3 regions of the Pseudomonas sp. CYM-20-01 genome follow, and region 3 is predicted to be linked to each of the others. Evidence: predicted binding sites of a transcription regulator. Region 3 holds the regulator's gene; each other region holds the start of a gene.
What was found. Region 3 encodes FliA, which starts transcription of late flagellar genes. Its sites were predicted from a motif close to CTAAAGTTTNNNNNNNNNNNGCCGNTAA; they were not measured.
Positions count from the first base shown of each region.

Region 1: a site for FliA is predicted at 2,021-2,048, ahead of M2497_RS01565 (methyl-accepting chemotaxis protein). Genes of this name have one in related genera too.
Region 2: a site for FliA is predicted at 1,761-1,788, ahead of M2497_RS11310 (methyl-accepting chemotaxis protein). Genes of this name have one in related genera too.

Region 1 is NZ_AP025169.1:341,051-345,645, forward strand. It holds rRNA gene M2497_RS01550 (23S ribosomal RNA) at 1-1,382, shown strand, start outside; rRNA gene rrf (5S ribosomal RNA) at 1,538-1,653, shown strand; rRNA gene rrf (5S ribosomal RNA) at 1,763-1,878, shown strand; gene M2497_RS01565 (methyl-accepting chemotaxis protein) at 2,162-4,042, shown strand; gene M2497_RS01570 (SRPBCC family protein) at 4,087-4,545, opposite strand; gene M2497_RS01575 (amino acid adenylation domain-containing protein) at 4,564-4,595, opposite strand, start outside.
Region 2 is NZ_AP025169.1:2,474,700-2,479,294, forward strand. It holds gene M2497_RS11300 (methyl-accepting chemotaxis protein) at 1-151, opposite strand, end outside; gene M2497_RS11305 (Na+/H+ antiporter NhaC family protein) at 391-1,710, shown strand; gene M2497_RS11310 (methyl-accepting chemotaxis protein) at 1,823-3,502, shown strand; gene flgE (flagellar hook protein FlgE) at 3,537-4,595, opposite strand, start outside.
Region 3 is NZ_AP025169.1:5,052,826-5,057,420, reverse strand. It holds gene flhF (flagellar biosynthesis protein FlhF) at 1-417, shown strand, start outside; gene fleN (flagellar synthesis regulator FleN) at 524-1,357, shown strand; gene fliA (RNA polymerase sigma factor FliA) at 1,354-2,094, shown strand; gene M2497_RS22820 (chemotaxis response regulator CheY) at 2,264-2,638, shown strand; gene M2497_RS22815 (protein phosphatase CheZ) at 2,657-3,445, shown strand; gene M2497_RS22810 (chemotaxis protein CheA) at 3,457-4,595, shown strand, end outside.

The DNA of each region.
Region 1 (4,595 bases), 2.0 Mb from region 3:
TGACGAGTTACCTTTTAGGTAACGAAGTGGTTGATGCCATGCTTCCAAGAAAAGCTTCTAAGCTTCAGGTAACCAGGAACCGTACCCCAAACCGACACAGGTGGTTGGGTAGAGAATACCAAGGCGCTTGAGAGAACTCGGGTGAAGGAACTAGGCAAAATGGCACCGTAACTTCGGGAGAAGGTGCGCCGGTGAGGGTGAAGGACTTGCTCCGTAAGCTCATGCCGGTCGAAGATACCAGGCCGCTGCGACTGTTTATTAAAAACACAGCACTCTGCAAACACGAAAGTGGACGTATAGGGTGTGACGCCTGCCCGGTGCCGGAAGGTTAATTGATGGGGTTAGCTAACGCGAAGCTCTTGATCGAAGCCCCGGTAAACGGCGGCCGTAACTATAACGGTCCTAAGGTAGCGAAATTCCTTGTCGGGTAAGTTCCGACCTGCACGAATGGCGTAACGATGGCGGCGCTGTCTCCACCCGAGACTCAGTGAAATTGAAATCGCTGTGAAGATGCAGTGTATCCGCGGCTAGACGGAAAGACCCCGTGAACCTTTACTATAGCTTTGCACTGGACTTTGAATTTGCTTGTGTAGGATAGGTGGGAGGCTTTGAAGCGTGGACGCCAGTTCGCGTGGAGCCATCCTTGAAATACCACCCTGGCAACTTTGAGGTTCTAACTCAGGTCCGTTATCCGGATCGAGGACAGTGTATGGTGGGTAGTTTGACTGGGGCGGTCTCCTCCTAAAGAGTAACGGAGGAGTACGAAGGTGCGCTCAGACCGGTCGGAAATCGGTCGTAGAGTATAAAGGCAAAAGCGCGCTTGACTGCGAGACAGACACGTCGAGCAGGTACGAAAGTAGGTCTTAGTGATCCGGTGGTTCTGTATGGAAGGGCCATCGCTCAACGGATAAAAGGTACTCCGGGGATAACAGGCTGATACCGCCCAAGAGTTCATATCGACGGCGGTGTTTGGCACCTCGATGTCGGCTCATCACATCCTGGGGCTGAAGCCGGTCCCAAGGGTATGGCTGTTCGCCATTTAAAGTGGTACGCGAGCTGGGTTTAGAACGTCGTGAGACAGTTCGGTCCCTATCTGCCGTGGACGTTTGAGATTTGAGAGGGGCTGCTCCTAGTACGAGAGGACCGGAGTGGACGAACCTCTGGTGTTCCGGTTGTCACGCCAGTGGCATTGCCGGGTAGCTATGTTCGGAATAGATAACCGCTGAAAGCATCTAAGCGGGAAACTAGCCTCAAGATGAGATCTCACTGGAACCTTGAGTTCCCTGAAGGGCCGTCGAAGACTACGACGTTGATAGGTTGGGTGTGTAAGCGCTGTGAGGCGTTGAGCTAACCAATACTAATTGCCCGTGAGGCTTGACCATATAACACCCAAGCAATTTGACTACTCTAACGAGCATCAGATTGCGGTGTGTGAAGACGAAATGAACCGAAAGTTCGATGTTCACAAAACACCGAAAGCTGTCACATACCCAATTTGCTGAAGCGAGGCCCAGGCCACGACTCAGTACCCGAATTTCTTGACGACCATAGAGCATTGGAACCACCTGATCCCATCCCGAACTCAGCAGTGAAACGATGCATCGCCGATGGTAGTGTGGGGTTTCCCCATGTGAGAGTAGGTCATCGTCAAGATTAAATTCCAGAACCCCTGATTGCTAACGCAGTCAGGGGTTTTGTTTATGTAGAAGTCCATGAATTTCATCGGCACGTTGCCAACCCAACGGTCCGGTACACAGAATTTCTTGACGACCATAGAGCATTGGAACCACCTGATCCCATCCCGAACTCAGCAGTGAAACGATGCATCGCCGATGGTAGTGTGGGGTTTCCCCATGTGAGAGTAGGTCATCGTCAAGATTTAATTCCGAAACCCCTGTCTGCTAACGCAGACAGGGGTTTTGTCGTTTGGGGCCATAAGTCACCACAATTTGTCGTTTCCTCACACATGCCTACCGCTGGTCAGTTTCCTGCTTAAAAATCAGAAACATCCCACAATTTTCTAAGCTTTGCCGCGGCTTGGCCGAAAGCCTGACGAGCCATGCGTGCACCGAAATAGAGCGGCCCCAGAAGCTGCCTATACCGTTACATGGAATGTTCCACTCGGCACGCTCACCCCCCTTTGGCAAAAGAAGTCGATGAAATGAATCTCAAGTTCAGTCATAAAATTCTGTTGGCCGCGTCAGGCGTTGTGGTTCTGGCCTTCGCGTTATTCACCCTCTACAACGACTATCTGCAGCGCAGCACGATCAAGCAGAACCTGGAGTCGTCCATCCAGCAATCCGGTGAACTCACTGCCAGCAGTGTGCAGAACTGGCTTAGTGGCCGAATATTGGTACTCGAGAGCCTTACGCAAAACGTTGCTCACCAAGGCAGTGGTGCCGACCTTCCTGGCCTGGTCGATCAGCCAGCGTTCACTGATAACTTCCAGTTCACCTATGTTGGCCAAACCAATGGTGTGTTTACCCAACGTCCTGACGCAAAAATGCCCGATGGCTACGACCCCCGTCAGCGTCCCTGGTACAAACAGGCAGTAGCAGCAGATAAACCCATGCTTACCCCACCCTATATGGCAGCGGTGGGTGGGCAGATCGTGACCATCGCCATGCCGGTGAAAAAGAACGGCGAGTTGCTCGGTGTGGTCGGCGGTGACCTGAGCCTGCAGACCTTGGTGAAGATCATTAACTCGGTGGATTTTGGCGGCATTGGCCATGCGTTCCTGGTCAGTGGCGACGGGCAAGTCATCGTCAGTCCCGATCAGGACCAGGTGATGAAAAACCTCAAGGACATCTACCCCGGCACTCAAGTGCGCATTGAGAAGGTCAGTCAGGACGTCGTTCTCAATGGCCAGGACCGAATCTTGTCATTCACCCCTATCAGCGGCTTGCCAGGCGCGGATTGGTATATCGGCCTGTCGATTGATAAAGACAAAGCCTACGCACCGCTGGGCAAATTCCGGACATCTGCGTTGATTGCCATGTTGATCGCCGTGGTTGCGATTGCCGTGCTCCTGAGCTTGCTGATTCAAGTCTTGCTGCGACCCCTGACCACTATGGGCGTGGCGATGCAGGATATCGCCCAGGGCGAGGGTGACCTGACCCGTCGTCTGGCGGTCACCAGCAAGGACGAATTTGGCGAAGTCGGCAGTGCGTTCAATCAGTTCGTAGAGCGCATCCATGCGTCGATTTCGGAAGTGTCCTCGGCTACGCGCCAGGTGCATGACTTGTCCCAGCGTGTGATGGCTTCGTCCAATGCGTCTATCGTCGGTTCCGACGAGCAAAGCGCGCGCACTAACAGCGTCGCCGCAGCGATCAATGAACTGGGTGCCGCCACCCAGGAAATCGCGCGCAACGCCGCCGATGCGTCACAACACGCCAGTGGTGCCAGCGAGCAGGCCGACGATGGCCGCAAAGTGGTCGAGCAGACCATCCTTGCCATGTCGGAGTTGTCGCAGAAGATCAGCTTGTCCTGCACCCAGATTGAAACCCTGAACGCCAGCACCGACAACATCGGTCACATCCTTGATGTGATCAAAGGCATCTCCCAGCAAACCAACTTGCTGGCGCTTAACGCTGCCATCGAGGCGGCCCGAGCCGGTGAGGCCGGGCGAGGCTTTGCGGTGGTCGCCGACGAGGTACGTAACCTCGCTCACCGCACCCAGGAGTCAGCCGAGGAGATCCACAAAATGATCACTTCGCTGCAAGTGGGCTCGCGTGAAGCGGTGACTACCATGAATGCCAGCCAGGCCTCCAGCGAGGAAAGCGTAGAGGTCGCGAACCAGGCCGGTGAGCGCCTGGTCAGCGTGACCCAGCGAATCGTTGAGATCGACGGCATGAACCAGTCCGTCGCCGCAGCCACTGAAGAGCAGACGGCCGTGGTGGAAACCCTCAATGTGGACATCAACCAGATCAACTTGCTGAACCAGCAGGGCGTGGCCAATCTCAATGAAACCCTGAAGGATTGCGATGCCCTGTCGCAGCAGGCCAATCGTTTGAAGCAGTTGGTCGATAGCTTCAAGATCTGACCCGCTGATTCATTGGCAGGGGCGCATCGCGTCGCTCCTGCCGCTTAGCTGAGTATTCGGCGGACATTGTCCAGGGCGCTGTTGGCGAAGTCTTGCACAAACTGTTCGAACCCTGTGTTCGCCGTCTCTGTGGGCTCTGCAATAATTGTCCACATCACCTTGGAGCGCTCAGCTTCAAGTGCTTCCACTTGGATCGCCGCCCATAGTCTGGCCACACCCAGGGTGTTGTAGATCGTGGTCCAGGTCATGTGCATAGCCTGCTCGTCCCGGCTATTGAGTTGCTCCACTACACAATTGCCATCGCGGAAGAATTTTGTCCGCAAGGCGCCCACGCCTGAGCCCATCATTTCGATATGGCTCAAGTCCGGAATGAACATATCGAAGCCGGCAAATCGCCCCACCATGTCCCACAGGCGAGAGGCGGAACAGTTGACCGCAACAGAAGCCACTATCGGTAGGCCACTCGGGTTGCGGATTAACGTATCGGGTTGCAGCAGTTTCATGAGGTTGTCCTGGGGTGTTCAAAGAAAGCCGATGGCCTTGAGGTAATTGC
Region 2 (4,595 bases), 2.6 Mb from region 3:
CCAGCATCTGCATGCTGGAGGCCTTGACCCGTTGCGAACTCTGCTCCATGCGATACAGCGACAGACCCACCAGCAGGGTCACGATTCCCAGCAGGCACAAGCCAGCGAGCAGGGTGATTTTCCATTGAATGGAGAGCTGCCTGAGCGACATCGGTACATCCTTACCTGAAAACACAGAGAGAACCTGTATCGGCGGTTTCAGGTTTTTCTTTATTCAAACGATCGATTTAAACCTGAAAGCGGCGCCGTTTTTTGACATGTGCGCCTGCCTGCTGCAAAGTGCGCGCCCTCTAATAAGACCTCCTCCAAGCCTGCACGCCGGTTGCCACCCAATGGCTGCCCGGGTGCGGGCATGCCTGTTTTTTATGTTTTTTTCTTGAGGTAACCATGATTAACGCAGTCATTGCCGCGGTCGGCACCATGCTGGTGCTCAGCCTGTCCCGCGTGCATGTGGTCATCGCCATCATCGTCGGCGCCCTGGTGGGCGGCCTGACCGGTGGCCTGGGGATCGAAGCCACGCTCAAGGCCTTCAATGGCGGCTTGGGCGGCGGGGCGACGGTGGCGTTGTCCTACGCCTTGCTCGGCGCTTTCGCCGTGGCGATTGCCAAGTCCGGCCTGGCCCACGCGTTGGCCGACAAGGCCCTGCTGCTGGTGGACCGTCAGGAAACCAGCGGTGGCAGCCACGTCAAATGGCTGCTGATCGGCCTGCTGTGGATGGTGGCGATTGCCTCGCAGAACATCTTGCCGATCCACATCGCGTTCATTCCATTGCTGGTGCCGCCATTGCTGTACGTGCTGACCAAGCTGCAACTGGACCGCCGCCTGATCGCCTGTGTGATGACCTTCGGCTTGATCACGCCGTACATGTTCCTGCCGGTGGGCTTCGGCAATATCTTCCTCAACCAGATCCTGCTGGCCAACGTGGCCAAGAGCGGCGTGGATATCAGCCAGGTCAACGTCACTCACGCCATGAGCCTGCCGGCGCTGGGCATGGTCGTCGGCCTGCTGGTGGCGGTGTTCATCAGCTACCGCAAGAAGCGTGTGTATGACCTGGAGAAGATCGAGCGGGTCGAGCAGGTGGCGGTGCAGTACAACCCGCTGACCCTGCTGGTGGCCGGCCTGGCGATTGTCTCGGCGTTCATCATCCAGCTGTGGCTGGACTCGATGATCATCGGCGCGCTGGTCGGGTTCCTGATCTTCTCGGTGTCGGGCATCGTGCGCTGGCGCGACACCGACGACCTGTTCACCGAAGGCATGAAGATGATGGCGATGATCGGCTTCATCATGATCGCCGCCTCGGGTTTTGCCGAAGTGCTCAAGGCCACCGGGGATGTGCGCTCGCTGGTGGAAACCTCGGCGGCCTTCATCGGCCATAGCCGTGGGATAGGGGCGTTGCTGATGCTGCTGGTGGGGCTGCTGGTGACCATGGGCATCGGCTCGTCGTTTTCCACCGTGCCGATCCTGGCGGCGATCTTCGTGCCGCTGTGCGTGCAACTGGGTTTCAGCCCCATGGCCATCGTGTGCATTGTCGGCACGGCCGGTGCCTTGGGTGACGCCGGTTCGCCGGCCTCGGACTCGACCCTGGGGCCCACTTCCGGCCTGAACATCGACGGCCAGCACCACCATATCTGGGACACCGTGGTGCCGACCTTCCTGCACTACAACCTCCCGCTGCTGGCATTTGGCTGGCTGGCCGCGATGACCCTCTGACCACCGCGGGCTTGTTGGAGTGAATGGGCTTGCTGTGGCAAGCCCGCTCACTACAGAAACCTCCTACGCGGCCGTTAACCTCTCTAGTCGCCACTAATAAGAGAGAAAACCCATGCGTCTGAGCCTCAAGGCCAAAGTCCTGTCCCTCGCCGTAGTGCCGGTGCTGTTGTTTGCCGTGGTCATCAGCCTGACCACCGTGTGGATCCTGCAGGGCCAGGCGCGCAATGAGGTGGAAGAAACCCGTCAGCGCCTGCTCAACGACGCCAAGGCCACCCTGCAAAGCTACGTCGAAGTGGCCATGACCACCATCAAGCCGCTCTACGACGCGGCGGCGCCCGGTGATACCGCGGCGCGCGCCGAGGTGGTCAAGCTGCTGTCCAACACCAGCTACGGCAAGGACGGCTACTTCTTCGGCTACGACTCCGAGACCATCCGCCTGTTCAAGGGCAACAGCCCCGACGGCGTGGGCAAGAGCTTCAAGGATAACCGCGACCCCAACGGCGTGTACGTCAATCGTGACCTGGTCAAGGTCGGCAAGGACGGCACCCATTACCTGCAATACAGCTCGACCCAACCAGGCCAGACCGAACTGGTGCCCAAGATGGGCTACACCGAATACCTGCCCAAGTGGGACATGGTCATCGGTACCTCGGTGAACCTGGACGGCATCGAAGCCCAGGTGGCGGTGGTCGAGGCCAAGGTCGAGAAACGCATGGAAGGCGTGCTGCTGAGCATCCTCGGCGTGGCCGTGGTGGTACTGCTGGTGATCGCTGCCGTGGGCATGCTGCTGGCCAATACCATTTTGCGTCCGTTGCACCTGATGAAAGCCAACCTCGACGACATCGCGGCCGGCGAAGGCGATCTGACCCGCCGCCTGGCCATCACCAGCCGGGACGAGCTGGGCGATCTCGCGGGTGCGTTCAACCGATTTGTCGACAAGATCCACGGCCTGGTGCGCCAGATCACCGAGATGACAGGCCAACTCACCGGTCTGGTCAGCCAGGTGTCAGACCAGGCCCAGCGCTCCGAACAGGCCATGGAACGCCAGCGCCACGAGACCGACCAGGTCGCCACGGCGATCAACCAGATGTCCTCCGCCGCCCAGGAAGTGGCGCGCAGTGCCCAGGGCGCCTCGGTCGCCGCCCAGCAGACCGACGCCGAAGGTCAGGCCGCCAAGCGCGTAGTGGACGGCAGCATCGCGCAGATCCACGCGCTGGTGAACGACATCCGCAGCAGCGGCGTGTCCCTCGACAGCCTGCAGCAGGACGTGGCCTCCATCGTCAGCGTGCTCAGCGTGATCCGCTCCATTGCCGAACAGACCAACCTGCTCGCGCTCAACGCCGCGATTGAAGCCGCGCGGGCCGGGGAGGCCGGCCGTGGGTTTGCGGTGGTCGCCGACGAAGTGCGCGCCCTGGCCAGCCGCACCCAGACCAGCACCCAGGAAATCCAGGGCATGATCGACCGCCTGCAAAAAGGCACTGAAGCCGCGGTGGACGCCATGCGCCGTTCCAGCGATGCCGGCGACGGCACCTCGGCCCAGGCCAACCAAGCCGGGGCATCGCTGGACACCATGGCGCAGTTGATCGGCACCATCAATTCGATGAACGCCCAGATCGCCAGTGCCGCCGAGGAGCAGACCGCCGTGGCCGAAGAGATCAACCGCAGCGTGCATCAGATTGCCGTGGCGGTGGACAGTGTGGCCGATGAGACCCAACTGGGCGCCCAGACCTCCCGCAGCCTCGCGGACCTGGGTCAGCGCCTGGGGCAGTTGGTCGGCCAGTTCCGGATCTGATCCAGCGGTTGTGCGCCGCGACGCATAGGCGGTGTCACGTCATCTGGATCAGCGTCTTCATGATCGTGCTTTCGGTGGAGATGGTTTTCGCGTTCGCCTGGTAGTTGCTCTGGGCCTTGATCAAGTCGACCAGTTCGTTGGTCAGGTTGACGTTGGAGTTCTCCAGGGCATTGGCCTTGATCGCGCCGAGGGTGCCGGCTTGCGGGGTGTCATAGCCCGGTTGGCCGGAGGCGAACGTCTCTCTCCAGGCGGTGCCGCCGGCCGGTTGCAAGCCTTGTTCGTTGTTGAAGCTGGCCAGGGAAACCTGGCCGACGGCCTTGCTCTGCTGGTTGCTGAAGGTGGCGAACAGCACGCCGTTGCCGTCGATTTTCAGGCCGGTGATCTGGCCGGTGGCATAGCCATCGGTGACCGGCGGGTTACGGTAGCTGGCCGAGTTGTACTGGGTGATGTTGGCCAGGTTGACGGCGATGCCGGTTGGGTTGGCATCCGCACCGTTGGCCTTCCACACGCCGTTGGTCACCGTCCCGGGGACCCAGCCGGTGAGGGTCAGGGTCTTGTCGGATACGCCTGCGGTTACGACGCTGGTGAGCTTGCCCGCGCCGTCAAAGGTCAACGTGGACGGCACCGGTGGCGTGGACGGTGTACCGGTGGGCGCCGAGCCGTTCGGGTTGCGCCCGTCGATCAGGGTGTAGGCGTTCCATTTGTTGCCGTCGGTTTTCACCAGGTACTGCACCATCGGGTGGGCATTGCCCTGGGAGTCATACAGGGTGGTGCTGTACTGGGTGCTGAAGGTGCTGGTGTCGTTCGGGTTGAACGGCTTGGCCACCTGGTCGATCACGGGCATCGACGCATTCAGGTTGCTGGTCGAATCGACTTTGGTCGACGCCTTGGGCGGCAGGCTGGCCAGGTTCAATTGCAGGTCGACCAGGCCACCCTTGGCGATCTTGCCGTTGGCGTCTGCCCCGTAGCCTTGCAGGCGCGAGGTGCCGGTGTTGTTGGTGATGTAGCCGTCCTTGTCGGCCCGGAAGGCGCCGCTGCGGGTGTACTCCAGCGAACCGTCGCTTCTTTTCTGGACGAAGAAGCCGCCGCCCTG
Region 3 (4,595 bases):
CTGATCGACACCGCCGGCCTGCAAGCCAGCGACCCGGCATTGCGCATGCAGTTGGAAAGCCTGGCCGGGCGTGGCATCAAGTCGAAAAATTACCTGGTGCTTGCAACCACCAGCCAGAAACAGGTTCTTACCGCTGCGTATCATAGTTACAAGCGCTGCGGCCTGGCCGGTTGCATCCTCACCAAGCTCGACGAAACCGCGAGCCTGGGCGAGGTGCTGAGCCTGGCCATCAGTCATGAATTGCCGGTCGCCTACCTGACCGACGGGCCGCGGATCCCGGATGATCTGCATCTGCCGCGCCGTCATCAGTTGGTCAGCCGTGCAGTCAGCGTGCAAATGCAAGACGAGCCTAGCGAGGAAGCGATGGCCGATATGTTCGCCGACCTCTACCACAACCCGGCGAAGCGGGTAGGTTGAGGGCGGTATGAACACCGTGAAATGTATCTACATCGATGGTCTGCAAGCGATTCACGCGGCCAAGCCATGTAGCCTGCGTCTAAGCAAGACAAGGTAAAGAAATAAAATGGGCAGCATGCATCCCGTACAGGTGATCGCGGTGACCGGCGGCAAAGGTGGCGTCGGGAAAACTAACGTGTCAGTGAATTTGTCCCTGGCCCTGGCAGAGCTTGGCCGTCGCGTCATGCTGCTGGATGCTGACCTGGGGTTGGCGAACGTCGACGTTCTGCTGGGGCTGACGCCCAAACATACCCTTGCCGATGTGATCGAGGGCCGCTGTGAGCTGCGCGATGTGCTGCTGCAGGGGCCTGGTGGCATCCGCATCGTCCCGGCCGCCTCCGGCACCCAGAGCATGGTGCACCTGAGTCCGGCGCAGCATGCCGGGCTGATCCAGGCGTTCAGTGACATCGGCGACAACCTCGACGTGCTGGTGATCGACACAGCCGCCGGGATCGGCGAGTCCGTGGTCAGCTTTGTGCGCGCTGCGCAGGAAGTGTTGCTGGTGGTCTGCGATGAACCCACCTCGATCACCGACGCCTACGCCCTGATCAAACTGCTTAACCGTGACTACGGCATGAACCGCTTCCGCGTCCTGGCCAACATGGCCCAGAGCCCGCAGGAAGGGCGCAACCTGTTCGCCAAGTTGACCAAGGTCACGGATCGTTTCCTCGATGTCGCCTTACAATACGTCGGCGCAGTTCCCTACGACGAGTGTGTGCGCAAGGCTGTGCAAAAGCAGCGTGCAGTCTACGAAGCGTTCCCTCGTTCCAAGTGCGCACTGGCGTTCAAGGCTATTGCCCAGAAGGTCGATACCTGGCCGTTGCCTGCCAACCCTCGGGGGCATCTGGAGTTTTTCGTCGAGCGATTGGTGCATCAGACGAGCGCAGGACCCGTGCTATGACAGCGACCGGCTACAACGCGTACAAGAAGTCTGCCCGTGACAGCCAGGGCGAGTTGATCGAGCGCTACGCGCCCCTGGTCAAGCGCATTGCCTATCACTTGCTGGCGCGCCTGCCCGCCAGCGTCCAGGTCGAAGACCTGATCCAGGCGGGCATGATCGGCTTGCTCGAAGTGTCGACCAAATACGACGCGAGCAAGGGTGCAAGTTTCGAGACGTATGCGGGCATCCGCATCCGTGGCGCGATGCTCGATGAAGTGCGCAAGGGTGACTGGGCGCCGCGTTCGGTACACCGCAATACACGCATGGTCAGTGACGCAATTCGCGCAATTGAAGCAAAAACCGGTCGCGACGCTAAAGATCACGAAGTTGCGGCCGAACTCCAATTGAGTCTCGACGATTACTACGGGATTTTGAACGATACCTTGGGCAGCCGCCTGTTCAGTTTCGACGACCTGTTGCAGGACGGCGAACATGAAGGGCTGCACGAGGACGGCGCGAGTGCTCATATGGAGCCATCGCGTGACCTGGAAGATGAGCGTTTCCAGGGGGCGTTGGCGGACGCGATTGCCAATTTGCCGGAGCGTGAGCGGCTGGTGTTGGCGCTGTACTACGACGAAGAGCTGAACCTCAAGGAAATCGGTGAGGTCCTGGGTGTCAGCGAATCGCGGGTCAGCCAGTTGCACAGCCAGTGCGCAGCCCGCTTGCGGGGGCGTTTGGGAGAGTGGCGAGCGCGCTGAACAGGCAGTGTGGGGACACTGCAGACGATACCGCGAGGGCAACCGGCCTTCGCGGGTTCGACCCGTGGTGCCCCCGGCAGTCCTTTTTGTGTAATGCCTGTTGATTGAAATGGCGCGTCCAGGTGCTGGGCGCGTTTAAGACTGCTTGGAGGTCGAATTGGACAAGAACATGAAAATCCTCATCGTTGATGACTTCTCAACGATGCGGCGGATCATAAAAAACCTGTTGCGTGACCTTGGGTTCACAAACACGGTCGAGGCGGATGACGGCATTACGGCGATTCCGATCCTCAACAGCGGGAGCATCGACTTTCTGGTAACAGACTGGAACATGCCGGGCATGACCGGTATCGACTTGCTGCGCCACGTGCGCGCTGACGAAAAGCTGCGCAGCCTGCCAGTGCTGATGGTGACCGCCGAAGCCAAGCGTGAGCAGATCATCGAAGCTGCCCAAGCCGGGGTCAACGGTTACGTGGTCAAGCCATTCACTGCATTGGCCTTGAAAGAGAAGATCGAAAAAATCTTCGAACGCATCCACGGCTAATGCCATCGCGGGGGAGCTATGGAGCATAAAGAAACGTCACAGGGAGACTTCGAGTCGACCCTGAAAAAGCATGCTCACCAGTTGGTCGACAGCCTTGAAAAAGGCCAGTTCGGCGACGCGGTGCAGTTGATCCATGAGCTCAACCAGACCCGTGACCGCGGCCTGTACCAGGAAGTGGGCAAGCTCACACGCGAGCTGCACAGTGCGATCGTCAATTTCCAGATTGACCCGCATATGCCCCAGGCCGAAGAAATCTCGCAAATCACCGATGCCACCGAACGCCTGTCCTATGTGGTCAGGCTGACTGAGGCGGCGGCCAACCGCACCATGGACCTGGTGGAAAACGCCACGCCTCTGGTCAACGGCATGGCCACTGAAGCCCAGGCCCTGAGCCACGACTGGGGCCGCTTCATGCGCCGGGAAGTGGGGGCTGAGGAGTTTCGCGAGTTGGCACGTCGGGTTGACGGTTTCCTGTCACGCAGCGAGCAGGAAAACCGCACGGTTTCCAGCAACCTCAATGACATTCTGCTGGCCCAGGATTACCAGGACCTCACCGGTCAGGTGATCAAGCGTGTGACCCAGTTGGTCACCGAAGTGGAAAGCAACTTGCTCAAATTGGTGCTTATGGCTGGCCAGGTTGACCGTTTCGCCGGCATCGAACATGACCGCGAAGCGATCCTCTCGGAAAAAGATCCACAAAAACATCTCGCCAAGGGTGAAGGTCCGCAGATTCATGCCGATAAACGTGAAGACGTTGTATCGGGTCAAGATGATGTCGATGACCTGTTATCCAGTTTAGGCTTCTAAGGAGCACCCACATGAGCTTCGGCGCCGATGAAGAAATCCTTCAGGATTTCCTTGTAGAGGCCGGCGAAATTTTAGAGCAGTTGTCCGAGCAACTGGTCGAGCTGGAAAGCCGACCGGATGATGCGAACCTGCTCAATGCAATTTTTCGCGGTTTTCACACTGTAAAAGGGGGCGCCGGCTTCCTCCAGCTCCATGAGCTGGTGGAGTGCTGCCACATCGCCGAGAACGTGTTCGACATCCTGCGCAAGGGTGAGCGTCACGTTGATTCGGAGTTGATGGACGTGATTCTCGAAGCACTGGATGCGGTCAACGGCATGTTCAGCGAGGTGCGCGACCGTGCACCGATCACGGCGGCCACTCCGGAACTGCTGGCCGCCCTGGCGCGCCTGGCGGAACCTGCCGACACGTCGGCCGCACCGGTGGTTGAAGCCGCACCGGAGCCTGTGGTTGAGGCCGAGCCGGATGTGACCGACAGCGAGTTCGAACAGCTGCTCAACTCCCTCAGTGCCGTCAAGGCCGAGGCGGAAGCACCGGCTGCGCCGGCTGCACCGGTCGCCGCACCGACCAGCGAAGACATCACCGACGCCGAGTTCGAATCGCTGCTCGACCAGTTGCATGGCAAGGGCCAGTTCGCGGCCGACGCAGTGGCACCTGCTGCTGCTCCTGCGGATGCACCGGCGGCCAGCGCAAGCACCGACATTACCGACGATGAATTCGAGGCATTGCTCGACCAACTGCATGGCAAGGGCACCTTCGCGGCCGACGCCTTGCCGGAAGTCGCCGCCACGGCTGCGGCACCGGCTGCTGCCAGCGCCGCCCCTGCGGGCGATGGGCTGATCTCCGATCACGAGTTCGAATCCCTGCTGGACGAGTTGCACGGCAAGGGCAAGTTCAGCGAAGTGGCCCCGGCCGCAGCGGTGGCGACCGCTGCACCGGTCGCCGCCAAGGCCGCTGCGCCAGCGTCGGCCGCCAAACCTGCACCGGCTGCCAAGCCAGCACCGGCCCCGGCCGCCGCACCTGCTCCGGCACGTGCCGCCGCCGCGCCGACAGCCGAGAAGCCTGCCAGTGAAGCCGAAACCACCGTGCGGGTTGATACCGCGCGCCTGGACGACATCATGAACATGGTCGGCGAACTGGTACTGGTGCGTAA